DNA from 4 places in the Streptomyces sp. x-19 genome. Region 4 is predicted to be linked to each of the others. Evidence: riboswitches for the same ligand, from Rfam matches in the RefSeq annotation. Region 4 holds a riboswitch; each other region holds the start of a gene.
What was found. Region 4 has a riboswitch for cobalamin ahead of ACLJT4_RS39460 (HoxN/HupN/NixA family nickel/cobalt transporter). Riboswitches for the same ligand answer to the same signal wherever they lie in the genome.

Region 1: another riboswitch for cobalamin. It lies ahead of ACLJT4_RS35835 (cobalamin biosynthesis protein); the one in region 4 lies ahead of ACLJT4_RS39460 (HoxN/HupN/NixA family nickel/cobalt transporter).
Region 2: another riboswitch for cobalamin. It lies ahead of ACLJT4_RS41125 (prenyltransferase/squalene oxidase repeat-containing protein); the one in region 4 lies ahead of ACLJT4_RS39460 (HoxN/HupN/NixA family nickel/cobalt transporter).
Region 3: another riboswitch for cobalamin. It lies ahead of cobN (cobaltochelatase subunit CobN); the one in region 4 lies ahead of ACLJT4_RS39460 (HoxN/HupN/NixA family nickel/cobalt transporter).

Annotation. Positions count from the first base shown of each region.
Region 1 is NZ_JAJPWK010000027.1:35,944-42,971, forward strand. It holds gene ACLJT4_RS35825 (putative cobaltochelatase) at 1-2,019, opposite strand, end outside; gene ACLJT4_RS35830 (cobyric acid synthase) at 2,075-3,616, opposite strand; gene ACLJT4_RS35835 (cobalamin biosynthesis protein) at 3,613-4,602, opposite strand; cobalamin riboswitch at 4,732-4,869, opposite strand; gene ACLJT4_RS35840 (hypothetical protein) at 5,079-5,315, opposite strand; gene ACLJT4_RS35845 (anion permease) at 5,346-6,644, opposite strand; gene ACLJT4_RS35850 (lysozyme) at 6,784-7,028, opposite strand, start outside.
Region 2 is NZ_JAJPWK010000051.1:4,984-12,011, reverse strand. It holds gene ACLJT4_RS41140 (ABC transporter ATP-binding protein) at 1-28, opposite strand, end outside; gene ACLJT4_RS41135 (CbiQ family ECF transporter T component) at 25-1,272, opposite strand; gene ACLJT4_RS41130 (SCO2322 family protein) at 1,269-1,940, opposite strand; gene ACLJT4_RS41125 (prenyltransferase/squalene oxidase repeat-containing protein) at 1,940-3,265, opposite strand; cobalamin riboswitch at 3,486-3,616, opposite strand; gene ACLJT4_RS41120 (MBL fold metallo-hydrolase) at 3,713-4,792, opposite strand; gene ACLJT4_RS41115 (aldehyde dehydrogenase) at 5,020-6,471, shown strand; gene ACLJT4_RS41110 (ferredoxin) at 6,471-6,704, shown strand; gene ACLJT4_RS41105 (TetR family transcriptional regulator) at 6,805-7,028, opposite strand, start outside.
Region 3 is NZ_JAJPWK010000002.1:46,085-53,112, forward strand. It holds gene cobN (cobaltochelatase subunit CobN) at 1-3,506, opposite strand, end outside; cobalamin riboswitch at 3,539-3,691, opposite strand; gene cobG (precorrin-3B synthase) at 3,777-5,285, shown strand; gene ACLJT4_RS04570 (precorrin-8X methylmutase) at 5,282-5,914, shown strand; gene ACLJT4_RS04575 (precorrin-2 C(20)-methyltransferase) at 5,917-7,028, shown strand, end outside.
Region 4 is NZ_JAJPWK010000038.1:23,970-30,997, reverse strand. It holds gene ACLJT4_RS39475 (GNAT family N-acetyltransferase) at 10-627, shown strand; gene ACLJT4_RS39470 (DoxX family protein) at 1,011-1,562, shown strand; gene ACLJT4_RS39465 (VOC family protein) at 1,669-2,169, shown strand; gene ACLJT4_RS39460 (HoxN/HupN/NixA family nickel/cobalt transporter) at 2,276-3,508, opposite strand; cobalamin riboswitch at 3,506-3,720, opposite strand; gene ACLJT4_RS39455 (alpha/beta fold hydrolase) at 3,790-4,638, opposite strand; gene ACLJT4_RS39450 (MarR family winged helix-turn-helix transcriptional regulator) at 4,635-5,393, opposite strand; gene ACLJT4_RS39445 (nucleoside/nucleotide kinase family protein) at 5,536-6,192, opposite strand; gene ACLJT4_RS39440 (methyltransferase) at 6,497-7,028, opposite strand, start outside.

The DNA.
Region 1 (7,028 bases), on a different contig from region 4:
CAACTCCCGGGCCAGCTCCCCGGCCAGCCCCAGGCGCACCGGGCCCGCCTCGCAGTCCACCACCACCGACGCGGTGCCCCCGGCGGCCAGCAACCCCGCCGCCCGGTGCGCCCGGGCCAGCGGCTCCGGCCCGCCGGTGGCCCGGCCGTCGGTGACCACCACCACGAGCGGCCGCCGGGACGGGTCCCGTAGCCGCTCCACCCGCAGCACCTCGTGGGCCCGCAGCAGCCCCTCCGACAGCGGCGTCCGGCCGCCGGTCGGCAGCTGCGCCAGCCGCGCCGCGCCGGCCTCGACCGACGACGTCGGCGGCAGCGCCACCTCGGCGCCGGAACCCCGGAAGGTGACCATCCCGATCTTGTCCCGCCGCTGGTACGCGTCGAGCAGCAGCGACAGCACGGCCCCCTTGACGGCCCCCATCCGCTTCCGCGCCGCCATCGACCCGGACGCGTCCACCACGAACAGCACGAGGTTGCCCTCGCGCCCCTCGCGCACCGCCTCCCGCAGGTCGTCCCGGCGCACCACCAGGCCCGGGCCGCGCCGCCCGCGCGCCCACTGGTGCGGCGCCGCGGCCTGCACGGTCGCCGCCAGGTGCAGCTTGCCCAGGGCCCCGCGGGGCCGGCGCGCCCCGGTCGTCCGGCCGTGCGCGGTCCGCGCCCGGGACCGCCGGCCGTCCGCGCCCTCGCCCAGCCCCGGCACGTCCAGCCGCCGGGTCCGGAACGGCTCGGTGGCGCCCACCGCGGCCTGCTCCGGTGCCGGCCCGGACGCCGCGGGCTCGCCGGCCGGCTCCGGCCCGGACTCCTCGGACCGCGCCGGGCGCTCCGGCTCCTGCTGGCGCGGGAGCTCCGGGCCGGGCGCGTCGCCGGGCTGCTCCCGGGGCCCGCCGTCCTGCGGCGGCAACCCGCCGGGCCCGCCGCCGGGACCTCCGTCCGGTCCGTCCGGGCCGTCGTCCGGACCCTCCGGCTCCGGATCGTCCTCGCCCTCCGGGTCCTGCCCGCCGGACTCCTCCAGCACCTGGTCGAGCTTGTCCTCGTCGAGCCCGGGCGCGTCGAACGGGGCCCGCCGGCGCCGGTGCGGCAGCGCGAGCAGCGCCGCCTGACGGACATCCTCCGGGAGCACCTCGGTCCGCCCGTCCCAGGCCGCCAGCGCGGTCGCCGTGCGGGCCATCACGATGTCCGCCCGCATCCCGTCCACCTCGAACGCCGCGCAGGTCGCCGCGATCTGCCGCAGTGGCCCGTCGCCGAGCCGCACCCGCGGCAGCAACTCCCGGGCCAGTGCGATCCGTTCCCGCAGCTGACGCTCCTCGTCCGCCCAGCGCGCGGCGAAGCCGGCGGGGTCGTCGTCGTAGGCCAGCCGGCGCCGCACCACCTCGACCCGCTGCTCCGGTTCCCGGGACGCCGCGACCTCCACGGTCAGCCCGAACCGGTCCAGCAACTGCGGCCGCAGCTCGCCCTCTTCGGGGTTCATCGTCCCGACGAGCAGGAACCGCGCGGCGTGCCGCACGGAGACGCCCTCCCGCTCCACATAGGAGGCGCCCATGGCGGCGGCGTCCAGCAACAAGTCGACCAGGTGGTCGTGGAGGAGATTGACCTCGTCCACGTAGAGGACGCCCCGGTGCGCATCGGCCAGCAGGCCCGGCTCGAACGCCTTCACGCCCTCGGACAGGGCCCGTTCGATGTCCAGCGCGCCGACCAGCCGGTCCTCGGACGCGCCCACCGGCAGCTCGACCATCCGCGTCGGCCGCTGCTCGGCGTCGGCCGCGCCGTGCGGACCGTCCGGGCAGGCGGGGTCGGGCGCGGCCGGCGCGCACGCGAACCGGCAGCCGGCGACCACGTCCACGACCGGCATCAGCTCCGCCAGTCCGCGCACCATCGTCGACTTCGCGGTGCCCTTCTCACCCCGGACGAGCACCCCGCCGATCGCCGGCGAGATCGCGTTCAGCAGGAGTCCCAGGCGCATGTCGGCCATGCCGACGACCGCCGTGAACGGGTACTGCCGGGTCGTGTTCTCCGTCGTTGTCATGCCCTGTCGTCCTCCACGTCGCCGGCCGGCTCCTGTCGTGTCCCCTGCATCGTGCTCACGGCGCCCCCGGAGGGATGAACGGCACCCCCTCCGGCACCCCCTCCTCGATCAGCCGCAGCAACGCCTTGGTGTCCGCGTGCTCCTCGATCAGATCGCCCAACCGGTCCAACTGCTCCTCGCGCAGCGCCCCGAAGCAGGTGTCCGGCGCCGGTACGAACCGGCGCCCGGCCGCCCGGGCCACCCGGCGCAGGAACGCCCGCCGGAAGCCGTCGCTCTCCAGGGAGCCGTGCCAGTGCGTGCCCCACACGGACCCCACCCGGCACCCGTCCAAGAACTCCTCGTCGCCCCCGGCCACTTCGGCCACCCCGTGGTGGATCTCGTACCCCTCCACCGGCTCGCCCAGCGCCCGACCGACGGGCCGGGCGAGGGTCTTCTCCACCGCGAAGCGGACCCGGACCGGCAGCAGTCCCAGCCCGTCGACCGCCCCTGCGCGCGACTCGACCTCGTCCTCGATGTGTTCGCCGAGCATCTGGTAGCCGCCGCAGATGCCCAGCACCGGGCGGCCCTCGGCGGCCCTGCGGGCCACCGCGTCGGCCAGCCCACGCTCGCGCAGCCAGGCCAGCGCGCGGACCGTGCCGCGGGTCCCGGGCAGCACCACCAGGTCCGCGTCGACGAGTTCCTCCGGCCGGTCCACGAACCGCACCACCACGCCGGGTTCGGCGGCCAGCGCGTCCACGTCGGTGAAGTTGGACATCAGCGGCACCGCGCACACCGCGACCCGCAGCACGTCCTCGCCGGCCGGCGGCGCCACCACCGACTCGCGGACCGTGCCGCGCAGCGACACCCTCAGTCCGTCCTCCTCGTCGATGCCGAGCCCGTGCGCGTACGGCAGGACGCCGTAGGTCTGCCGTCCGGTGATCCGGCGCAGCATCTCAAGGCCCGGCTCCAGGAGCGTCACGTCGCCGCGGAACTTGTTGACGAGGTAGCCGGCGACCAGCGACTGGTCCTGCGCGGAAAGCAGCGCGGTGGTCCCGAAGAACGAGGCGAAGACGCCGCCGCGGTCGATGTCGCCGACCACCACGACGGGGATCCGTGCCGCCCGGGCGAGGCCCATGTTGACGATGTCGGTCCGCCGCAGGTTGATCTCGGCCGGGCTGCCGGCGCCCTCGCAGACGACCGCGTCGTGGGTGCGCCGCAGCTCCGCCAGGCAGTCGGTCACGGTGCCGAGCAACTGCTCCTGCCGGCCGGCGTGGTAGCCCCGGGCGCTCAGCTCGCCCACCGGCTTCCCCAGCAGCACCACCTGGCTGCTGCGGTCGCTGCCCGGCTTGAGCAGCACCGGGTTCATCAGCGCGGTCGGCTCGACCCGGGCCGCGGCCGCCTGCATCGCCTGCGCCCGGCCGATCTCCGCGCCCTCGCGGGTCACGAACGAGTTCAGCGACATGTTCTGCGCCTTGAACGGCGCCACCGAGACACCCTGTCGCGCCAACCAGCGGCAGATGCCGGCGGTCACCACGCTCTTGCCGGCGTCGGACGTCGTCCCGGCCACCAACAGCCCGCCGCCCACGGCCCCGTCGGCCGTCTTCCTCCGCCCGTTCACCGGGTCACCCTCCCGCTCACGTCCGCCGTCACGCCCTTCCCGCCGCGTCGTACCGCGCCGACCGCCAGCCGGCCCGCCACCGTGACACCCAGCGCCAACAGGCCGACCCGCCGGGACAGTCGGGCCGCCCGCTCGATGTCGGGCACCGCGGGGGGCCGGCCACCACCGTTGAGCACCGGCCGGTGCTCCACCCGTCCGCCGTACGCGAGGGTGCCGCCCAGCCGGACGCCCAACGCGCCGGCGAACGACGCCTCCACGGGGCCGGCGTTGGGGCTCGGGTGCGCGCCGCCGTCGGCCCGCCAGGCCCGCAGCGCACCGCGCCGGTCGGGGCCCGCCACCACGGTCAGCGCGGCCGTCAGCCGGGAGCCGGGCCAGCCGGCGACGTCGTCGAGGCGGGCCGCCGCCCAGCCGAACCGCCGGTAGCGCGGCGACTTGTGCCCCACCATCGCGTCCAGGGTGTTCACCGCCCGGAACGCCACCAGCCCGGGCACGCCCGCGACCGCACCCCACACCAGGGCGCCGACCACCGCGTCGGAGGTGTTCTCGGCGACCGACTCCACCACCGCGCGGGCCATCTGCGGCCCGTCCAGCGCCTGCGGATCGCGCCCGCACAGGTGCGGCAACCGCTCCCGTGCCACGTCGAGGTCCCCGACGGCCAGCGCGCCGCCCACGGCACGCGCCTCCCGGCCGAGCGAGGTACCGCCCAGCACCGCCCACGCGGCCGCCGCGGTCAGCGCGGTCCGGGCGCCCGGACGCTCCCGCAGGGCGCGCTGGAGCAGCGCGGCGCCGACGGCCGCGCCGCCCGCGCACAACAGGGTGTGGGCCGCTCCGTGGCCGCGGTGGTCGCGCCACAGCCGGCGTTCGAGGGCGCCGGCCGCCCGGCCGAAGGCGGCCACCGGATGACCGCGCCGCGGGTCCGCGACGATCAGGTCACCGAGGAAGCCGAGGGCCGCGCCGCACGCGTACCCCGCGTGTTCGCCGCGCATCGGATCAGGCCGCCGTCCGGCCTCGAAGGGGCCCTGGGACAGCGGGCAGTGGAGCTCTCGACGGGCAGCCGGGCATGGCGGTATGTCCTCACTCAGGGTCCGCGCCCTGGCTCGACGTGACGGCGACCAGAGTCTCCTGGCTCCCGGATCGGCGCCGCCCCCGGCCTTCCCGCCCGTACGGCGTGCGTACGGGCCGTGGCCCTCGTCGGAGGAGCGCTCCCCGGTGACAGTGGCGGGACCGCGCCGGATTCGCACCGGACTTCCTCTGCTGTCGCCGATTGGCCCCGGAAGTCCACCACGCCCGCCCAGGTCCGTCAACTCACCCTTGACCTGCGACGCAGCGCCGACGGCCGCCCTGTGGCCAAGGCCACGCGCGGGGCCGGCGGGGTGCCGCACGCGGACGGGGCGCCCGGGGCCGCGGCTGTTGCCGCGTCCACCGGACGCCCCGTCCGTTGCCGGCAGTGCCGGCGCCGCCGTCAGGCGGCGACGATCAGGTAGATCCCGTAGGCCACCGCGGCCGCGCAGAGCCCGTAGGCGGCCAGTGCCCCGGCGCGCGCCCCCGTGCCGGGGGCGGTCGTGGCCGTCGCGTCGCCGTCCGCGGCGGGCTTGCGGGAGGTGCCCACGATCCCGACGGTGAACAGGCCCACGAGCCCCACCGTCACCACGAGGCTGACGCCGAAGACCTGGCCGAGAGCTGCCCAGTCGATGTGCATTGCGTAGTCCTTAGGTCGGGGTAAGCGGCGTCAGGACGAGGCCGTCGCCGGCTGGGCGGGGGCCTTCGCCGACTGGTGAGCAGGGGCGGGGCGGGGAGCGGCGTCCGTTGCGGCGTGCGCTTCCGTGGGTGCTGTGGGTGCTTCGGCGTGCGCCGGGACGGGGCCGGCCGGCGGCGGCGCGACCGTCTGCAGCGCCGCGGTGACGACGCCCGCCGGCTCCACCGCCAGTCCCTCGTTGACGTTGGTGTGGTCCACCGGCTTGCGCCGGGAGGCCGCCCAGATGCCGCCGCAGATCGCCAGGGCCAGGACGGCGACCGTGGCCACGCCCCAGGAGCCCTGGTCGGCGAGGTAGGCGGCGCCGGCGGAGACCAGTCCGGCGGCCGGCAGGGTCAGGCCCCAGGCCACGACCATCCGCCCGGCCGTGGACCAGCGCACCACGCCGCCCTTGCGGCCCAGCCCGGAGCCCATCACGGACCCGGAGCAGACCTGGGTGGTGGAGAGCGCGAAGCCGAGGTGGGAGGAGGCCAGGATGGTGGCCGCGGCGCCGGTCTGGGCGGCGAAGCCCTGCGGCGGCTGGATGTCGGTGATGCCCTTGCCCATGGTGCGGATGATCCGCCAGCCGCCCAGGTAGGTGCCGAGCGCGATGGCCAGGCCGGCGGAGACGATCACCCACATCGGCGGGTCGGCGTGCGGGGCGACGACCCCGCCGGTGATCAGCGCGAGGGTGATCACGCCCATCGTCTTCTGCGCGTCGTTGGTGCCGTGGGCCAGCGAGACCAGGGCGGCCGAGGCGATCTGCCCGGCGCGGTAGCCCTTGGCGGTGTCGGCCTCGTCGCGGCCGCGGGCCAGTCGGTAGGTGAGCCGGGTCGCGGCCATCGCGGCGAGCCCCGCCACGAACGGCGCGGCGACCGCGGGGATCAGGACCTTCATGACGACGGCCTCGCCGTGCACGCCGCCGGTGCCCACGGACACCAGCGTCGCGCCGATCAGTCCGCCGAAGAGGGCGTGGGACGAACTGGACGGCAGGCCCGCCAGCCACGTGAGGAGGTTCCAGACGATGGCGCCCACCAGACCCGCGAAGATCACTTCAGGTCTGATGCCGGCGCTCTCGTCGATGATGCCGCCGGAGATGGTCTTCGCCACCTCCACGGAGAGGAAAGCCCCGACGAGGTTGAGCCCCGCCGACATCGCCACCGCGGTCTTGGGTCGCAAGGCCCCGGTGGAGATGGTGGTGGCCATTGCGTTGGCCGTGTCGTGGAAGCCGTTCGTAAAGTCGAACACCAAGGCCGTGACGATCACGATCCCGATGAGAAGCGTGATGTGTTCCATTCACCCAGGCAATCCGTGTGGAAGGTCAGTGTCCTCGGGACCGTACGGACGATGGGTGAACGGAAAGTGAACTCGGCCGGGCGCCGCGGTGACACCCCCGCAGTGTTCACGCGGAGGCGCCCCTGCCGTCACTTCCGTCTCATCCGTCGGCAAATCTCCTGAGCTGGGCCAGGGTCCCGTTCCAGCGGTCCTGATCGCCCGGCAGCGGCCCCCGTGGGGCGTACTGCCGGATGGTCAGGTGTGACCAGCCGGCGGGCAACTGGGCCACGCCGGAGTAGTCCGCCAGCCACAGCGGGTGGGTCGCGCCGAAGGCCCGGCTGCCGCCCGTGCAGCGGTCCCACCAGCGGGCGGTGGTGTAGATCACGGGCCGCCGGCCGGTGCTGC
Region 2 (7,028 bases), on a different contig from region 4:
TGACCGAGACCTGCTCGAAGCGGATCACTGGGTGGGCTCCTTCATAGACGGATCGGGACCGGAACGCCGGCCGGACGCGGCGGAGGCGCCGGATGCGACGGACGCGACGGAGGGTGTGGAAGAGGCGGACGGGACGGAAGACGTGGACGCGGCGGACCCGGCGGAGCGGCCGGCCGACGCGCCGCCCCCGGCCCGCGCCGGCACCGGCGCCACGAACGCCGGCAGCAGCCCCACCACCACCGACAGCGCCGGCCACAGCGGCAGCACCGGCGCCGTCAACGGCACCGCCGGCGGATGCAGCGCCCCCGGCGCGTAGCCGTTCGCCGCGATCATCAACGCCGCCACGGCGATGCCCGACCCCGACACCAACCAGGCCCGCACCCCCCACGGCTCCGGCCGGTAGCGGGTCCGGACCGACCGGCGGCCCCCCAACCACAGCCCGGCCAGCGCCGCCGCCAGCCCGACCGCCAACAGTGGCAGCCCGTAACCGGCACCGGTGTCCCCCAGCAATCCGTACGAGCCCGCGCACACCCCGAGCAGGCCGCCCAGCGTCAGCACCGTCGTCAACCGGCGCACGGCCGTCGGCACCTGCGCCGTCCGGCCGTACCCCCGCGCGTCCATCGCCGCGGCCAGCGCCACCGACCGCTCCAGCGCCCCCTCCAGCACCGGCATCCCGACCTGGAGCAGCGCCTTCACCCCGCGGTCCGGACGGCCGCGCAACCGACGGGCCGCCCGCAGCCGCTGCACGTCCGCCACCAGGTTCGGCGCGAAGGTCATCGCGACCACCACCGCCACCCCCGCCTCGTAGAGCGCACCGGGCAGCGACTTGAGCAGCCGGGCCGGACTGGCGAGCGCGTTCGCCGCCCCGACGCAGATCAGCAAGGTGGCCAGCTTCAGCCCGTCGTACAGCGCGAAGACCATCCCCTCCGCGGTGACCCGGCCCCCGACCCGCACCCCCTTCGCCCAGTCGGGCAGCGGGAGTTCGGGCAGCGTCACCAAGGTGTGCGTCCCCGGGATCGGCGACCCCAGCACGAACGCGAACACCAACCGGATGCCCAGCACCACCAACCCGAGCTTGACGAAGGCCCCGTAGGACCGCGCCCACGGCGCCTCGGTGCGGCGCGCCGCCACCACGTAGCCGGCCACCCCCACCAGCAGCGCCAGCAGCAGCGGATTGGTGGTCCGCGACGCCGCCGTCGCCAGACCGAGCGCCCACACCCACCAGGCGCCGGCGTGCAGCGCGGTGCTGCGGGTGGCCCGCGGCGCGCTCATCCGCGTCGCCGGCGCGCCTGCCACACGCCGGCCGCGCCCAGCACCACCACGGCACCGATCCCGCCGACCAGACCGGCCGACGGGCCGCCGTCGTCGCCCTCGCCCGCGGCGCTCGTGCGGGGCGCCGCCGACGGCTCCGCGCCGCCCCCGGACACCTGCTCCGCGCAGCCCGACCGCGGATAGCCCGCGATCGCGCACAGCAGCGCGTTGGCGTCGTACCGCAGCGGCTTGGCGACCGCGGCCAGCGCCTCGCCCGCCGAGGCGTCCGCCGGCACCTGCGCGCAGGCCGTGCGGCCCGCCGGCGGGCGCTCCCCCGACGGCGCGTCCGCCGCGGTCCCGAAGTCGATCACCACGCCGACCCGTTTGGCACCGGAACGGGCCGGGGTCCGGTCGCAGAGCGCGGCGAAGTCGGGGGCGGTCCGCGGGCCGGCCGCCTTGGCGGAGTCCACGCTCACCGTGAAGCGGAACCCCACGACGGACCCGTCGGCCGGCCGCGCGGTACCGGGCCCCTCCGTGGCGTAAGCCCACGAAGCGGTGGCGCCGGCCGCGGCCGGCTTCCCGTCCCAGAACGACCAGTACCGGTACTGCTGTGCCTGCGCGGGCCCGGCGCCCAGACCGGTCACCACCCCCGCCGCCAGCAGCACCCCGGCGGTCCGCCGCGCCCGCATCACAGCCCGGTCTTGTTCTTGTTGCGGCCGCTGATCAGGAAGCCGACGCCGGCGCCGACGGCCAGCCCGACGCCGATCACCCACCACAGTCCGATGCCGCCGCCGTCGCCGTCCTTGGCATCGTCGGCGGCGGCCGGCGACGCGGCGCTGTTGCCGGCCGGCGCGGGGCCGGTGGCGTTGAGCGCGGCCACCAGGTCGGTGCCGCCGAAGGACCGCGGGTCGGTGCCGGTGGCGTGCGCGGCGAGGACCAGCTGGGCGTACGCGGCCGGGCCGTTCTGCTTCGCCCAGGCGGTGGCGTTCTTCTCCAGCCAGGCCAGCGGCTGCTGCGCGGCCGCACCGTGCCCACCGGCCGCCAGCGCGACCACCGTGTCCGCGGTGTTGCCCACGTCGGGCTGCTGCTCGGCACCCGGCATCGCGGACTTCAGGTGCTGTCCGTTCGCGTCGAGCTGCCCGACCAGCCAGCTGGCGCCGCCGTCCGCGACCGCCGCGCGGGCGTCCGCGCCGCGGCCCGCGGCGCCGCCCTTCGCGCAGTCCAGCGCCTTGACCGGCTGGCCCGCGTCCTTCCCGGCCGGTGCCACGACGAAGCCCTTGCCCAGCGCGCCGGTGATCGCGGCCGCGGTCGCGTCGGCGTTCGGCGCGGCGTTCTTCAGCTGGAAGGTGAACGCCCCGCGCTCGCCCTCCTTCGCGTCGCAGCCCAGCTGGAAGCCCAGCAGCGCGTCGTACGGCGACTTGCCGCCCTTCGCCGTCACCGACTCCGGCTTCTCGCCCGCCGCGGCGAGCGCCCCGATCACCACGGCCGTGGAGTTGGCGTCGCTCTCCGAGCCGCCCTGTCCGCCGGGCATCGAGCTCCAGCCGCCGTCCGGGTGCTGGACGGACTTCAGCCACCCCACGGCCTTCTGCACCGCGTCGCCGTGCCCGCCGAGCGCGGTCAGCGCCTGGATCGCGGCGGACGTCTGGTTGGTGTCCCGCAGCGTGCCGGCGCCGCACGCCGTACCGGGATCGGCCCGGAACGCGGCGAACGCCCCGTCGGCGCACTGCTGCCCGGCCAGCCAGTCCACGGCGGCCGTCGCCGGACGCACCCCGACGGTGTGCTGCGCCAGCAGCGCCAGCGACTGCCGCCACACGCCGTCGTACTGCGGGTCCTTGCCGCCGTACAGCCCCTTGGGGAGCTTCTGCTGCGGCGGGGCCGCCGGGCCGTCGGCGTACGCGGCGGGGGCCGCGGCACCGGCCAGCACGGCGGCGGTCGCCAGGGCGGCCAGCGCCGTGGCGGCGCGGCGCGGCCGGGGGGCGGCGGAGTGCGGCTGCGGCGCAGCCGTGGGGGCCATGCGGGCCATCGGGTGGGTGCCTCTCGGGTCGGTCGGGTCGCGGCGGGATGCGGAGCCGAGCCGCGCTCGGGCGACCGTCCGCCGCACCCCGGGGGTGCGGCGCGGTGGCACCGGGCTCGGTTCCGCATACCTCGACGGTGGCGCGCACCGGCCAGCCGCAGCAGCGGCATGGGGGTCCCCGGCCCGAGCGAAGCCGAGAGCGGGGAGGGTCCGGTGGCGGGAGCCTTGGTCGTGCCCCATCGGGTGCTCCGGCTTACAGGTCCGCGGGGCGGCCTGCTCACGGTTGCGGGTCAGTGCCGGATTTCCACCGGCTTCCCCCGATCGGGTACGGATGAAGTTGTCCCGCACACCTTAACGCCGGCGCCGACGGCGGTGGGGCGCGCATCGGAGCGCGACGGGAGCGCCCCCAGCGCGCCCGCCGCCCCGCACCCGCCCGCCGGGGCCCGGCTACACCGCCACGTACCGCACCGGCATCGAGCCGGCGACCGGCTCGACGTGCCCCCGTTTGACCAGGTGGCGCAGGTGGGCCTCGGCCTCGGAGACGGCGATGGTGCGGGAGCCGGCGGGGATCTCGGCCCAGGGGCGGTTCCACTGCATGGACGTGGCGAGCTGCCAGGCGGTGAGCGGTTCGCGCAGCAGCGTGCGGAGGTCGGTCAGCCGCTCCTCGTGGTGGGCGATCAGCTGCCGGACGCGCCCGGCCGCGTCCGGGAAGGCGTGCTGGTGGGCCGGCAGCACCTCGGCCGGTGCGAGGCGGGCGATGCGTTCGAGGGAGTCGAGGTAGTCGCCGAGCGGGTCGCCCCGGTCGAGCAGGTCGGGGGCGACGTCGTCGGGGTCCTCGTACAGGCCGATGTGCGGGGTGATGCCGGGCAGGAGGTGGTCGCCGGAGAAGAGCCGGCCGAAGCCGGTGGGGCGGGTCGTGGCGGGGGCGCCCTGCTGGGCGGGGTGGGTCTCCTCCAGGTGGAGGCAGACGTGGCCGGGGGTGTGACCCGGCGTCCAGATCGCCCGGACGCGGCGGCCGGCCAGGTCGAGGAGTTCGCCGGGCTCGATGGCCCGGTCCGGCAGGGCGGCCCGCCGTCCGGGCAGCTTGCGGCCGCGCCCGGCGGCGCGGGCGGCCCGCAGCGGCTCCAGGTGGTCGTCCGGCGCTCCGGCCGTGGTGAGTTTGACGAGCACGTAGTCGAGCCACTGCCCCGGTTCGGCCGCGCGGCTGCGCCGGACCACCGCGGCGTCCGCGGCGTGCATGGCGATCCACGCGCCGGAGGTCTCCCGCACCGTGGCGGAGAGCCCGTGGTGGTCGGGGTGGTGGTGGGTGATCACCACCCCGTGGACGTCGGCGGGGTCGAAGCCGCAGGCGGTGATGCCGGCGGTGAGGGTGTCCCAGGAGTCCGGGTCGTCCCAGCCGGTGTCGATCAGGACCGGTCCGCGGTCGGTCTCCAGGAGGTGGACGAGGGTGTGGCCGAGGGGGTTGTCCGGGATGGGGACGGCGATGCTCCACACCCCGCCCTTGTGGTCGATCACCTGCGGTGCCATGGCTACCGTCCCCTCCCGCGCCGTCGTCGCCTCAACTATAACTAGAACGAGTTCCAACAACAGGGCGACGGCCGTGCTGGAGAAGGGAGTTGGGATTCGGCGGTGGGCGTGGACTCCACCGGGTGGAACTGGTATCAGTTCTGCTGGAACCGCAATCCTGATGGACCGTCAGAAATCGTGGTCCGTCGGGAGCGCAATCCGTCGAGACCGTCGGGAGGCGGACAGCAATGGGCGACCTCGTCGAGCACGGAAAGCTCTACATAGGCGGTGAGTGGGTCGATCCGGCCGGACCGGACACGATCGAGGTCGTCTCGCCGCACACCGAACGGGTCATCGGCCGGGTCCCGCACGCCGCGCGGGCCGACGTCGACCGGGCGGTGGCCGCGGCCCGGGCGTCCTTCGCGTCCGGGGTGTGGGCCGATGCCCCGCTGGACGAGCGGATCGCGGTGGTGACCCGTATCAAGGACGCGTTCGCGGTGCGCAGCGAGGAGTTCGCGCGGGTCATCGGCGCGCAGAACGGGACGCCGGTCACCTCGGGCGTGATGGTGCAGTCGCTGGCCGCGATGATGGTGTGGGACGCGACGCTCACCGTGGCGCGGGAGTTCGCCTTCGAGGAGCGGCGGGCCGGGGCGTTGGGGCCGCTGTTGGTGCGCCGCGAGCCGGTGGGGGTGGTCGCGGCCGTCGTGCCCTGGAACGTCCCGCAGTTCACCGCCGCCGCCAAGCTCGCGCCGGCGCTGCTGGCCGGGTGCTCGGTGGTGCTGAAGGTCTCGCCGGAGACCCCGTTGGACGCGTACCTGCTCGCGGAGATCGCCTCGGAGGCCGGCGTGCCACCGGGGGTGCTGTCGATCCTGCCGGCCGACCGGGAGGTCAGCGAGTACCTGGTCGGGCACCCGGGCGTGGACAAGGTGTCGTTCACCGGCTCGGTGGCGGCCGGCAAGCGGGTCATGGAGGTCGCCGCCCGCAACCTCACCCGGGTGACGCTGGAGTTGGGCGGCAAGTCGGCGGCGGTGATCCTGCCGGACGCGGACCTGGACGCGGCGGTGGCCGGCATCGCGCCGTTCGCGTGGATGCTCAACGGCCAGGCGTGCGTGGCGCAGACCCGGATCCTCGCGCCGCGCAGCCGTTACGACGAGATCGCCGAGCGGTTCGCGGCGGCGGCGGGCGCGCTCGTCGTCGGCGACCCGCTGGACCCGGCCACGGAACTCGGACCGCTGGTCGCCCGCCGCCAGCAGCAACGCTCCCTGGACTACATCGCGTTGGGCCAGCAGGAAGGCGCCAAGGTGCTGGCCGGCGGCGGCCGCCCGAAGGGACAGTCGACCGGGTGGTACGTCGAGCCGACGCTCTTCGGAGAGGTCGACAACGGGATGCGGATCGCCCGGGAGGAGATCTTCGGCCCGGTCATCTGCCTGCTGCCGTACGGGGACGAGGCGGAGGCGGTGCGGATCGCCAACGACTCGGAGTACGGGCTGTCGGGCTCGGTGTGGACCGCGGACACCGACCGCGGCATCGACCTCGCGCGACGGGTGCGCACCGGGACGTACTCGGTGAACACCTTCAGCATCGACATGCTCGGTCCGTTCGGCGGCTACAAGAACTCCGGCATCGGCCGGGAGTTCGGGCCCGAGGGGTTCGCCGAGTACCTGGAGCACAAGATGATCCACCTGCCGGCGGGTGCCTGATGGCGGAGCGTTGGCAGGTGACGGTGGACCGGCGGGTCTGCATCGGTTCGGGACTGTGCGCCGGGACCGCACCGGAACGGTTCCGGCTGGACGCGGCGCGCCAGGCGCACCCCGTCGAGCCGGAGACGGAGGCCGCGGACGGCGTGCTGGCGGCGGCCGAGGGCTGCCCGGTGGAGGCCATCGCGATCACCGCGGCGGACAGCGGTGCGGCGGTCTTCCCACCGGACGAGTGAGCGGCGGGGCGGGGGAGTCGGGCCCGTAGGGGGCGGGGCGGCCCGGCCCGTAGGGGGCGGGTGGGCCCCTTGCGGGCCCGCTACCCGCGGGCGGGAGCGGTCATGCGGAGGGAGGTTGACGGCGGTGGGGCCGCACCGGGGTCGTGAGGTCGATCAGCCGGCAGACCGTCTCGATGTCGATCTTCACCTGGGCGATCGAGGCCCGCCCGGACAGCCAGGTGATCAGCGCCGAGTGCCAGGTGTGCTCGATGACCCGGACCGCGGAGAGCTGCTCGGGGGAGGGCGGACCGTCCAGCCCCATGGCGTCGAGGATGATCGCGGTGG
Region 3 (7,028 bases), on a different contig from region 4:
TCGGCCTCCAGGAGGCGCTCGGCGATTCCGTGCAGCGCCCAGGGGTTCGCCTCCTGGAGGAACGCGCGGTTCTCCGGGTCCAGGACGTAGGTCTGGGCGAGCTTGTCGTACATCCAGTCGGCGACGACCCCGGTCGTGGCGTCGTAGCCGAACAAGTAGTCCACGGTGGCGGCGAGTTCGAAGGCGCCCTTGTAGCCGTGGCGGCGCATCGCCTCGATCCAGCGGGGGTTGACGACCCGGGCCCGGAAGACCCGGGAGGTCTCCTCCACCAGCGTCCTGGTGCGGACCGTCTCGGGGCGGGTCGAGTCGCCGATGTACGCCTCGGGCGCCTTGCCCTTGAGCGCCTTGACGGTGGCGACCATTCCGCCGTGGTACTGGAAGTAGTCGTCGGAGTCGGCGATGTCGTGCTCGCGGGTGTCGGTGTTCTTGGCGGCCACCGCGATGCGCTTGTACGCCGTCTCCATCTCCTCCCGGGCCGGACGGCCCTCCAGCCCGCGCCCGTAGGCGTAGCCGCCCCAGACGGTGTAGACCTCGGCGAGGTCGGCGTCGGTGCGCCAGTCGCGGGAGTCGATGAGCTGGAGCAGGCCCGCGCCGTACGTGCCGGGACGGGAGCCGAAGATCCGGGTGGTGGCCCGGCGTTCGTCGCCGTGTGCGGCGAGGTCCGCCTGGGCGTGGGCCCGGACGAAGTTGCGGTCGACGGGCTCGTCGAGGCCGGCGGCGAGCCGCACCCCGTCGTCGAGCAGGCCGATGACGTGCGGGAACGCGTCCCGGAAGAATCCGCTGATGCGCAGGGTGACGTCGATCCGGGGGCGGCCCAGCTCGTCGAGTTCGACGGCCTCCAGACCGGTCACCCGGCGCGAGGCGTCGTCCCAGACGGGGCGGACGCCCAGCAGCGCGAGCGCCTCCGCCACGTCGTCGCCGGAGGTGCGCATCGCGCTGGTGCCCCACAGGGACAGGCCGACCGACTCCGGCCAGTCACCGTTGTCCTCGCGGTAGCGGGTCAGCAGCGAGTCGGCGAGCGCCTGCCCGGTCTCCCAGGCCAGCCGCGACGGGACGGCCTTGGGGTCGACGGAGTAGAAGTTGCGGCCGGTCGGCAGGACGTTGACCAGGCCGCGCAGCGGCGAGCCGGACGGACCGGCCGGAACGAACCCGCCGTTCAGGGCGTGCACCGCGTGGTCGACCTCGGCCGTGGTGCCGGCCAGTCGCGGGACGACCTGCCGGGCGGCGAAGTCGAGGACGTCCGCGACCGCGGTCGGGTGCCCCGCGGCGACCCGGGCCACCGCGGCCGGGTCCCACTCCGCGTCCTCCATGGCCTGGACCAGTCCGCGGGCGACCGCCTCGGCTTCGTCGGCGGCGGTGCGGGTCGCGGCCGACTCGTCCAGGCCGAGCGCCTCGCGCAGCCCGGGCAGCGCGGAGGTGCCACCCCAGATCTGCCGGGCGCGCAGGATCGCCAACACGAGGTTGACCCGGGCCTCGCCGACCGGGGCGGCGCCCAGGACGTGCAGGCCGTCGCGGATCTGCGCGTCCTTCACCTCGCAGAGCCAGCCGTCGACGTGCAGCAGGAAGTCGTCGAAGCCGTCGTCGTCCGGGCGTGCCTCCAGGCCCAGGTCGTGGTCGAGCTTGGCGGCCTGGATCAGGGTCCAGATCTGCGCGCGGATGGCGGGCAGCTTGGCCGGGTCCATCGAGGAGATCGCGGCGTACTCGTCGAGCAGTTGCTCAAGCCGGGCGATGTCACCGTAGGAGTCCGCGCGGGCCATCGGCGGCACGAGGTGGTCGACGAGCGTGGCGTGCACCCGGCGCTTGGCCTGGGTGCCCTCGCCCGGGTCGTTGACCAGGAACGGGTAGACGAGCGGCAGGTCGCCGAGCGCCGCGTCCGGACCGCAGGCGGCGGAGAGGCCGGCGTTCTTGCCGGGCAGCCACTCCAGGTTGCCGTGCTTGCCGAGGTGGACCATGGCGTCGGCGCCGAACCCGCCGTCGGCGGTGGGGGTGGCGATCCAGCGGTAGGCCGCCAAGTAGTGGTGCGAGGGCGGCAGATCGGGGTCGTGGTAGATCGCGATCGGGTTCTCGCCGAAACCGCGCGGCGGCTGGATCAGTATCAGCAGGTTGCCGCGGCGCAGCGCGGCCAGCACGATGTCGCCCTCGGGGTTGCGGCTGCGGTCGAGGAACATCTCGCCCGGCGGCGGGCCCCAGTGCTCCTCCACGGACTCCCGCAGTTCCTGCGGCAGGGTGCCGTACCAGCGGCGGTAGTCGGCGGCCGGGATGCGGACCGGATTGCGGGCCAACTGCTCCTCGGTCAGCCACTCCTGGTCGTGGCCGCCGGCCTCGATGAGGGCGTAGATCAGCTCGTCGCCGTCGCCGGACGCCAGGCCGGGCACCGGCTCGGTACCGAAGTCGTAGCCCTCGGCCTCCAGACGGCGCAGCAGCGCGACGGCGCTCGCCGGGGTGTCCAGACCGACCGCGTTGCCGATCCGGGAGTGCTTGGTGGGGTACGCCGACAGCACCAGCGCCAGCCGCTTCTCGGCGGCCGGGATGTGGCGCAGCCGGGCGTGCCGGACGGCGATCCCGGCGACCCGGGCGGCCCGCTCGGCGTCGGCGACGTACACCGGCAGCCCGTCCTCGTCGATCTCCTTGAACGAGAACGGCACGGTGATCAGGCGCCCGTCGAACTCCGGCACGGCGATCTGCGAGGCGGCGTCGAGCGGGGAGAGGCCCTCGTCGTTCTCCTCCCAGGCGGCGCGCGCCCCGGTCAGGCAGAGCGCCTGCAGGATCGGCACGTCCAGGGCGGTCAGCGCGCCGGCGTCCCAGGATTCGTCGTCGCCGCCCGCGGAGGCTTCGGCGGGCTTGGTGCCGCCCGCGGCCAGCACGGTGGTGACGATGACGTCGGCGGCGCGCAGTTCCTCGATCAGCTCCGGCTCGGGGGCCCGCAGCGAGGCGACGTACAGCGGCAGCGGGCGACCGCCGGCCCGCTCGACCTGGTCGCACAGGTCGTGGATGAAGCGGGTGTTGCCGCTCATGTGGTGGGCGCGGTAGTAGAGCACCGCCACGGTCGGGCCGGTCGCCTCCGACGCCGGACGCTCCAGCGGGCCCCAGGACGGGGCGGCCGCGGGCGGCTCGAAGCCGTGGCCGCTGAGCAGAACGGTGTCGCTGAGGAAGCAGGCCAGCTGGGAGAGGTTGGCCGGACCGCCGTGCGCGAGGTAGGCGTGCGCCTCGGCCGCGATGCCGACCGGGACCGTGGACGCCTCCATGAGCTGGGCGTCGGGGGCCTGTTCGCCGGTGAGCACGACGACCGGGCGGTGCTGGCCCGCGGCCAGCAGCACGTCCAGGCCGTCCTGCCAGGCGCGGATGCCGCCGAGCAGCCGGACGACGACGAGGTCGGTGCCCTCAAGGAGCCCGGGGAGTTCGGCGACGTCGAGGCGGGCGGGGTTGGCGAGCCGGTACGGCACGGGACCCGTGGCCGCCCGGGCGCTGAGCAGATCGGTGTCGGACGTCGACAGCAGCAGGATCACGGCGCAGCCCTTCCTCGGGGTGTCCACGCCCCGGGTGGTCGTATGGACGGCGGGAGTTCCTGGCTCACCCGGCGGTGGCCGGGTTCACAGTGGCGGGACCGCGCCGGATTCTCACCGGGCTTCCTCCCTTGGCGCCGTCGCTGGCGTCCGGCGGGTCAGCCGACCCGCCGACCTGCATAGTAAGGGCTGCGGCCGCACCGCGGGAGCGGGCCTTTCTCAGCCGCCCTCCACGCCCCCCTCGCCACGGTTCCGGGCGAAACCGACGTAGGTATGCTCGCCGCCATGCCGCCCTCCCCCGCACCACGCCCCGACCGGGCCGAACCACCCGTTCGGGACCGCGGTGACGCCTGCCCGGGAGCGCTGCGGCTGCACTCCGCCGCCGACGGGAACCTGGCCCGAGTGCGGCTCCCCGCAGGGGACTTGACGGTCCGCCAGGCCACCGCCCTGGCGGACGCCGCGGAACGCCTCGGCGACGGGCACCTCTCGCTCACCTCCCGCGGCAACGTCGAACTGCGCGGCCTGCCCGACGACGGCGGCCGGCACCTCGCCGACCTCCTCGCCGACGCCGGGCTGCTGCCGTCCGTACGCCATGAGCGGATCCGCAACGTACTGGCCTCGCCGCTGGCCGGACTGGACCGGCACACCCCCTCCGACGTGCGGTTGTGGGCCCGCAGCCTGGACGCGCTGCTGTGTGCGAGCGACGCCGCGACGGGGCTTTCGGGCCGCTTCCTGTTCGTCCTCGACGACGGTCGGGGCGACGTGGCGGGCCTGGGCGGCGATGTGACCTTGCTCGCAGAATCCGGTCGACAGGCCCCACCGGCCGCCGGGTACGCGCCGGGCGCCGCGTCCGGGTGGGGAGCACTGCTCCGGGTCGGCGACGACCGGGCTGCACTGCGGATCGCGGCGGACGCCGCCCCGCGGGCGGCCCTGACGGCCGCCGAGGTCTTCCTGGCCGCCGCCGCGGAGCGCGGCAGCGGCGCCTGGCGCGTCCGTGAGCTCCCCACCGCAGGAGCGCTGACCGCCCAGGAGGTGCAGCGTGCGCTGCGGGCCGCGGGCATCGCCGCGGAGCACGTGGAACATCCGGCCGCCCCCGTCCCGGGGTCGGCCGCGCACTACGCCGACGCCACCGCCCCCGGCCCGGTCGAGGGGCCCGACGGTCGCCGTGCGCTGGCCGTCCTGGCTCCGCTCGGCCGGCTGACCGCGGCCCAGTGGCGGCTGCTGACCGCGACCGCCGCCGCGGACGGCGACGGCGAACTGCGCCTCACGCCCTGGCGCGGTGTCGTCGTCCCCGGCCTGGCCGCCGCACCGGCGCACCGGCGGCTGCGCGAGTTCGCCGCCGCCGGCCTGATCACCGACCCGACATCCCCCTGGCGCCGGGTCACCGCCTGCACCGGCCTGCCCGGCTGCGCCAAGTCCCTCACCGACGTGCGGAGCGATGCGGCGGGCGTGCTCGCCGGGGGCGAAACGGTTCCGGCGGACGGTTCGGGTGCGCCCGTCGGACTGCCCGTGCACTGGTCGGGCTGCGAGCGGCGGTGCGGCCATCCGCACGGTGCCTGGGTCGACGTGCTGGCGACGCCCGACGGCTATCGGACCATCGCGATGCCTCCCAACTCCCTTGCCCGACCGCCGGTTTCACGTGAAACAGCCGGGCCGGGCACCGTTTCACGTGAAACGCCCCGGCCGGGCGTCGTTTCACGTGAAACGCCGAGCGCATCCGCCGCCCCTCCGGCTGCCCCGCTCTCCTCCACCCCTCAACCCACCACCCCGAGGCCCCAGTGACCGCGTTCGACTACGAAAAGGACGGGGCGGCCATCTACCGCCAGTCCTTCGCCACCATCCGCGCCGAGGCGGATCTCTCCGCACTGCCCGCCGACGTCAGCCGGGTCGCCGTTCGGATGATCCACGCCTGCGGCATGGTCGATCTCGTCCGCGATCTGGCCTTCACCCCGGGCGTCGTGGCCAGTGCGCGCGCCGCGCTGCGGGCCGGTGCGCCGATCCTGTGCGACGCCACGATGGTCGCCAGCGGGGTGACCCGCAAGCGGCTGCCGGCGGACAACGAGGTGCTGTGCACCCTCGGCGACCCGTCGGTCCCGGAACTCGCCGCGCGGATGGGCACCACGCGCAGCGCTGCCGCCCTCGAACTGTGGCGGGACCGGATGGAGGGCGCCGTGGTCGCCTTCGGCAACGCGCCCACCGCGCTCTTCCGGTTCCTCGAAATGATCGAGGAGGGGGCGCCCCGCCCCGCCGCCGTCCTCGGCATCCCGGTCGGCTTCATAGGCGCGGCCGAATCCAAGGACGCGCTGATCGACCATCCGTCGAAGCTGGATCACATCGTGGTGCGCGGGCGGCGCGGCGGCAGTGCCATGGCCGCGGCCGCGATCAACGCCCTGGCGAGCGAGGAAGAGTAGGCGTGAGCGAGCAGCAGGCGAGCAGCGGCACGACGGACCCGGCGGCCGCGCAGTCCCCGGAGCGGTCCACCGGCCACCTCTACGGCGTCGGCCTCGGCCCCGGCGACCCGTCCCTGATGACCGTGCGGGCGGTGGAGGTCATCGCCCGGGCCGACGTGGTGGCCTACCACAGCGCCCGGCACGGCCGGTCGATCGCGCGCTCCATCGCAGCGCAGCACATCCGCCCGGACCACATCGAGGAAGCCCTGGTCTATCCGGTCACCACCGAGTCGACCGACCATCCCGGCGGCTACCGCGGGGCCCTGGACGAGTTCTACGAAGCGGCGGCGGCGCGCCTCGCGGCCCACCTGGACGCCGGCCGCACCGTCGCGGTGATCTCCGAGGGCGACCCGTTCTTCTACGGCTCCTACCAGCACATGCACAAGCGGCTGGCCCACCGCTACCCGACCGAGGTCATCCCCGGCGTCACCTCCATCAGTGCCGCCGCGGCCCGCCTGGGCACCCCGCTCACCGAGGCCGACGAGGTGCTGACCGTCCTGCCCGGCACCCTGCCCGAGGAGGAGCTGACGGCGCGTCTGAGCGCCACCGACTCCGCCGTCGTGATGAAGCTCGGGCGCACCTTCCCCGGTGTCCGTCGTGCACTGGAGCGCTCCGGCCGGCTCACCGAGGCCCGCTACGTCGAACGCGCCACCATGGCCGGGGAGCGCACCGGCGCGTTCTCCGACGTCGATGCCGACTCCGTGCCGTACTTCTCGGTCGCGGTGGTGCCCAGCCGCATCGCCACCGCCGCGCAGCAGCCGGAGCCGGTGGCCGCGGACCGCGGTGAGGTGGTCGTGGTCGGCACCGGCCCGGCCGGCCCGCGCTGGCTCACCCCGGAGTCCCGCGGCGCCCTCGCCGCCGCCGACGACCTCGTCGGCTACACCACGTACCTGGACCGCGTCCCGGTGCGCCCCGGCCAGCACCGGCACCCCTCGGACAACAAGGTCGAGTCGGAACGCGCCGAATTCGCCCTGGACCTGGCCCGCCGCGGCCGCCGGGTGGCCGTGGTCTCCGGCGGCGACCCGGGCATCTTCGCCATGGCCACAGCGGTCCTGGAAGTGGCGTCGGAGGAGCC
Region 4 (7,028 bases):
GGGCATCAGATGACGCAGCAGGGGGCCGTCGTGGTGGAGGGCATGGACGGATCGGCCGCAGGGCGGGCCGAGTTCGCGTTCAGGGTGATCTATGGCGAAGCGTTCGCCGAGCCTCCCTACGGCGAGACCGAGGACGACGTCGCCGCCGCCTTCCGCCGTTTTCCCTCCCAGGTCCGCAAGCCCGCCTTCCGCGCCGCCTTGGCGCGCGGCGAGGGCGGCGAGCCGGTCGGCATGGCGTACGGCCACCCGCTCGCCGCCGACACGGGCTGGTGGGACGAGCTGACCGAACCGGTGCCCGAGGAGGTGCGGCGGGAGGACGGCCGCCGCACCTTCGGGCTGAGGGAACTCGCCGTGCGCGGACCGTGGCGGGGTCGGGGCGTCGCGCGGCGTCTGCACGCCACGCTGCTCGACGGCGTTCAGGCCGAGCGGGTGCTGCTGAACGTCCACCCGGGCAGCGAAGCGGCGGCGGCCGCCTACCGGGCGTGGGGATACCGCAAGGTCGGCGAGGCGCGGCCGTGGGGAACGGGCGCCACCCTCCATGACGTGATGCTGCTCGATCTGGGCAGGTCCGGGGGCATGTCGGCGCATCGCGGCGGCGCAGTGCGGCGGTGGGGGAGTCGACCGTGACGTTGTCGGCGCCGACGGCCGTACCGATGTCTCCCGAGGCCGGTCCGGCCCCGATCTCAAGGCCCTGTTGAAGGCCCAGGGCGTGGTGTGCCTCGTCCACCGGACCGTCGGTGGTTTCGCCGGTTTTCCCCTGACCGGTTGATCAGCCCGGCGGGCCGCTGCGGTGGGCAGCGGCTGCTTTCCTCGGCCCCCGATCCGTTCGGATCGGGGGCCTTTGGTGTTTCTGGGGGGATGTGTAGGGTGGGAATGACTTGAACTTTCAAGTAAATTGTTGAGGGAGTGCTCGGCCGGCGATGCGATCGGCCGGTCCGTCGCGCGGTGCAGTGGATGCGTCGCGCGGTGCGGTCGCTCCGGCACACGATGCAGAGGAATGAGTTTTTGTCATGACAACCCCCCACAGCATGTCCGGTCTCGATCGGCTCGGCGGCGCGGCGCGGAACGCCCCCTCTCCGCACGGCTACGCCGTCGGCCTGCTCCTGCTGCGGCTCGTCCTCGGGCTGACCATGGCGGCGCACGGCAGCCAGAAGCTGTTCGGCTGGTTCGGCGGTCCGGGGCTCGACGGGACCGGCAAGTTCTTCGAGGCGAGCGGCTACCCGGCGGGCAAGGTGATGGCCGTGTGCGCCGGCCTCACCGAGACGCTGGGCGGGCTCGGGCTGGTGCTCGGCCTGCTGACGCCGCTCGCCGGCGCGGCGGTGGTCGGCACGATGATCAATGCGTTGGCGGTGAAGTGGGGCGGCGGCTTCTTCGCGCCCGAGGGCGTGGAGTACGAGCTGCTGCTCGCCACCGGCGCGGCCGCGCTGGCGCTGACCGGGCCCGGCCGCTACGCCGTCGACCGCTTCCTGCCGGGCCTGCGCGCGCATCGGCTGGCCTACGGGGCGGGGGCGCTCGTCCTGAGCGTGGTGCTCGCGGCGGCCACGCTGCTGATCCGGAAGTGACGCGGGGGGCCGCCGGGGCACGGGGGCGGTCCGGGCCGTGGCGGCGGGCAACGACGGGGGAACGGCGGGGGAGCGACGTGCGGCGTGACGGAAGAGTGGAGGCGTGATGGCGGTTCGGCGGCTGAACCATGCGGTGTTGTACATCCGCGAGGTGGCACGGTCGGTGGCGTTCTACACCGAGGTGCTGGGGTTCACGGTGGACGTGGAGATTCCGGGGCGGGCGGCCTTCCTGAGCGCGCCCGGTTCGGACAACGACCACGACCTGGGCCTGTTCGCGGTGGGCCCCGATGCCCCGGGGCCGGAGAACGGCCGGATCGGGCTCTACCACCTGGCCTGGGAGGTCGGGACCCTCGGTGACCTCGCGGCGATCGCGGCGCGGCTGCGGGAGCGGGGCGCGCTGGTCGGCGCCACCGACCACCTGGTCTCGAAGTCGCTCTACGCCCGGGACCCGGACGGCAACGAGTTCGAGGTGATGTGGCGGGTGCCCCGGGCGGACTGGCCGGGCGCGGACGAGGCGGACCGGCTGCGGCCGCTCGACCTGGCGGCGGCGCTGGAGCGCTGGGGCCCGGACCTGCTGACCGGCGCGGCGGCCGGCTCGGCCACCTGAGGCGCGGCCCGCACGCGCACCGACCGCGTGGCGCGACCTTCCCCCACGGGCAGTGGGGACGGCCGCACCACGCGGTCGTGGCGTTCCGCCGGTGCGGGGGCCGGGACTAGGGGGCGTCGGGCCCCTGTGCGCGGGGCGCCGGGAGGGCGTCCGCGGTGGCCGGCGGGTCCTGGGCGCGGGCGGCCCAGCGCTTCTCGACGCCGCCCAGCCGCCAGTACGCCAGCGCCGCCGCCCACACCACGACGAACAGGCCGACGATGAGGAAGCCCACGTTGTTCAGGTCGAGCGAGGAGATCCCGCCGGTGAGCGGGTCGTCGAGGCCGAGCTTGTCGTGCAGGACGGTCACCAGCTCGATGGTGCCGATGAGGAACGCGACCGCGATCGACAGCCCGGTGATGGTGAGGTTGTAGTAGACCTTGCGCACCGGGTTGGCGAACGCCCACTGGTACGCGAAGTTCATGAACGTGCCGTCGAGGGTGTCGAACAGGCTCATCCCGGCGGCGAACAGCAGCGGCAGGCAGAGGATCGCGTACCAGGGCAGGCCCGCCGCGGCGCCGCTGCCCGCCATCACCATCAGCGTCACCTCGGTCGCGGTGTCGAAGCCGATCCCGAAGAGGAAGCCCAGCGGGTACATCTGGCCGGGGCGGCTGATGGACTTGGTGAGCCGACCCAGGATGCGGTTCATGAAGCCGCGGGAATCCAACTGGGCTTCCAGCTCCCGTTCGTCGTACGTGCCGGCCCGCATCGCCCGGAACACCTTCAGGATGCCGAGCAGGGCGACCAGGTTGAGGGCGGCGATGAGGTACAGGAAGGTGCCGGAGACGGTCGTGCCGACGAGGCCGAGCGTCTGGTGCGCGCGGGAGCCGTCGCTCATCAGCGTGCCGGCGAGTTGGGCGCCGCCCGCCACCAGCGCGGCCATCACGACCACCACGCTGGAGTGGCCGAGGGCGAACCAGAAGCCCACCGAGACGGGCCGCTTGCCGTCGGCCATCAGCTTGCGGGTGGTGTTGTCGATCGCCGCGATGTGGTCGGCGTCGAAGGCGTGCCGCATGCCCAGGGTGTAGGCGGTGATGCCGAGCCCGGCACCGAACACCTGGCTGCCGACGGTGTAGTGGCCCGGCACGACCAGGAGGAAGAGCACGCCGAAGGCGACGACGTGCAGTGCCGCGATCACGGACATCAGACCCGCGGTGCGGACCGTGTCGCGACGTTGCCAGCGGAACGACCCGGGGGAGCCGGGTATGCCGAGGAGGGGGGACTTGCGGGACGAAGGGGAATCGTCCGGGGTATCAGTGGACAGGGCCATCCGGCCATCACGCTCCAGCACCTCGTGGATGATCTCGTGAGATGCCGTGGCCGGTCTCCTGGCTTACGGGTGCCCGCGTCCGCCCCGCCTTCCCGGCCGCAGGCTGCGGTCAGTGGCGCCGTGCGCGCGCTGGGCGCGCACGCAGAGGGGCGGAAACTCCCCGATCACAGTGGCGAGGGCCGCGCCGGCTTCGGACACGAGGTCCAGCACCGGTCTTCCCGAGCACCACGGCCCGGTCACTGTAGCGGGCACCGGTGAGAACCGGCCACGCCCGGTGGCCGGTGCGGGCCGCCACCGGGTGCCGGCGGCTCGGATCACAGGGCCAGGGCGGAGAGGAACGCGTGCAGTTCGTGGTCGAAGAGCGGGGTGTTCTCCAAGTTGACCAGGTGACCTGCGGCGGGCACGCGTATCCGGCGGGCGCCGGGGACAGCCAGCGCTATGGCGTGGGCGTTCGCCGAGATGTCGGAGGAGTCGAGGTCGCCGTCGAGGACGGTGGTCGGCACCCGGATCTCGCCCAGGCGGTCGAAGGCGCCGACCTCCAGGGGCATGCCCGCGCCCGCACCGTCGGCGTGCACCTCGACATTGGCGGACGCGGAGGCGCGCATCCGCTCCCGGAAGCCGGGGTGCACGACGGACGGCGTGCGGTGCGGCCCGTCCACCCACATCCGCAGGAAGTGCTCCACGAACCGCTCGACGCCGTCCGGTGCGTCGAGCGCGGCGACCTGCTCCCGGATGTGCTCCAGCAGGAAGGGGTCGGTGAAGGCGCGACCGCTGATGCCGGGGGAGGCGAGGAAGAGGGCCGTGACCCGGTCGGGGTGGGCGAGCGCGGTGTCCAGCGCCACCCGGGCGCCGTGCGAGAGGCCGACGAGGACGGCGCTCGGTATGTCGAGTGCGTCCAGCAGGGTCACCAGGTCGTCGTGGTTGGCCCAGTCGCCGGCCACCGTGGAGGACAGGCCGTGGCCGCGGAAGTCGTAGCGGACCACCCGCAGCCCGGAGTTGACCAGCCAGGCGAACTGCTCGTCCCACATGTGCTGGTCGAGCATCCCGTCGTGCAGGAGCACCACCGCGGGGCCGGAGCCGGCCGACTCGTAGAACAGCTCGCCGTCGTCGACCGGCACCGTGTCGTTGTCGATCTCGGACCATGCCTGGAAGTCGTGGGTCATTCTGCGGGCCGTTCTGTGCGCGTGGGGCGGTCGGTCGGACGGGTGGGCGCCGCTGGTCGGTGACCCGTTCGAGACGGTATGGGGACCTGTGCGGTGACCGGGGCGGCGGTGTCCCGCACTTCGGGATCGCCGCTTTCCTCCGGGGGAACGCGCGAGCCGTCCGCCAAGTGCCGGAATTCCTCACCGATCCGGTCCAGTACCCGCAGCGCCGTGCGGACCTCCTCGGCGGACAGGTCGGCGAGCCCGCGGCGGAGTTCCCCCGCCTCGGCTTCCTGGACCCCGCGCATCATCGCCGTGCCCTCGTCGGTGAGCCGGATCAGCGACGAGCGGCGGTGCGCGGGGTTGGCGGTCGTCACGACCAGACCCAGCTCCGCCGCGTGGTTCACCCAGCGCTGCACCGGCTGGCGGTCCAGGTCGAGGGAGCGCGCCAACTGAGGCACGGTGCGCGGGCCGTGGGTGCGCAGCGCGTCGAGGAGGGTGCGTTCGCCGGCGGTCAGGCCGGTGCCGTCAAGCGTGCGCTCCGCCGCGCGCACGATCGTCCGTTGCAGCGGCCGCAGCCGCCGGATGACGTCGTACAGCAACTCCTCGGCGGTCTCCGCACCCCCGCGCGCATCCCCTTGTGCGGATTCCCCTGCGACTTCCCCGGCTTCTTCTCCGCCTTCTCCGACTTCCTGGGCTGCTTCAGCCTCTTCGGCTTCTCCTGCTACGGCCGCCGCGGAGTCCGCTGCGGTGTCCCGCCCCGCGTCCCGCCCCATGGCCCCCTCCACGCCCCGTTCCCCTTCCCCCAGATGACATCCTTGCTGTCATGATGACATCCACGATGTCATTTCGGAAGGGGTGTTGAGGCACCGGCACCGGTCGGTGAAGTGCCGTGCGGCGGGGCGGAGTCGGGCGGGGTCAGTCGTCCAGCGGGGGCGGCGCCTCGTCGTCGGTGAAGGAGACGACGAGGTCGGCGCGGGGGCGGGTGGCCGCCACCAGGCGGGCGTTGGCCTCGTCGGAGGTGCGGACGAAGTCCTCGGCGTCGACCCGTAGGCGGCCGAACCGCTCGTGCCGGTCGATCAGCCGGTGCACCCGCTCCTGGGTGTCCAGTTCGATGTACCACGCCTCGTCGAGTAGTTCGCGGATCCGTGCCCAGGGGTCGGAGTGCAGCAGGAGGTAGTTGCCCTCGGTGATGACGAGCGGGATGTGCGGCGCCACCGGGATGCTGCCGGCGACCGGCTCCTCGATGCGGCGGTCGAAGGCGGGCGCGTAGACGGGCGTGCCGGGTTCCGGGGAGCGCAGCCGGGTCAGCAGGGCGGCGTAGCCGGCCGGGTCGAAGGTGTCCGGCGCGCCCTTGCGGTCCGTGCGGTCCAGGCGGCGCAACTCCGCCTCGGCGAGGTGGAAGCCGTCCATCGGCACGAGCACGGCCTGGCCGGTCAGCTCCGCCGCGAGTCGGACGGCGAGGGTGGACTTTCCGGCGCCCGGCGGCCCGGCTATGCCGAGCAGCCGGCGCCGGCCGGGCGTCGCCGAAGCGGCGAGCCGGCGGGCCCGGGCCACGAGGTCGTCGAGGTTCATGATGGGTCCATCGTGCCTGATGGGCGGGGGTGCTCGCCGGGTGGTCGGGGAGGCCGGGCGGCCGGCGTCCGATTCCGCCCGGTGTGCGGCCGGCGGCATCGCCGGTGTGCCCCTCTTCGCCCTCGGTCTGCCTCCCCGGCCCGCCCCACGGCGGCGTCCGCGGGCCGACGTCGAACGCGCCCGCGCCGCCACCCGGGGCCCGGGCCCTGCTGGCCGTGGGGCAACAACGGCGGGCGGAAGGGGCGGAGTTCGGGTGCGGTCGGCCCGGTGCCGCGGGGTGGGCGCTCCTGTGGGCGCTGTCCTGTCAGCCCGCCGCGCCCAGCCGCCACAAGGAGGTGACCTCCGCGGCCCGGGCCACGTGGAGCGGGTCGGCGGTGTCCTGGGCGCGCGGGTGGCGGGGGGCGATGTCGAGCCGGTCCAGGACGGTCAGGCCGCCCTCGGCGAACGCGTCGAGGAGTTCGGCGTGCGGCCGCAGGCCGAGGTGTTCGGCGAGGTCGGAGAGGATCAGCCAGCCCTCGCCGCCCGGGGTCAGGTGGTCGGCGAGCCCGCCCAGGAAGCCGTGCAGCATCCGGTTGCCGGGGTCGTAGACCGCGTGCTCCACGGGGGAGGTCGGTTTGGCGGGGACCCACGGGGGGTTGCACACGACGAGCGGGGCGCGGCCGGCCGGGAAGAGGTCGGCCTCGACGACCTCCACCTGGTCCGCGACGCCCAACCGGGCGGTGTTCTCCCGGGCGCAGGCCAGGGCGCGCGGGTCCTGGTCGGTGGCGATCACCCGTCGCACGCCGCGGCGCGCCAGCACCGAGGCCAGCACGCCGGTGCCGGTGCCGATGTCGAAG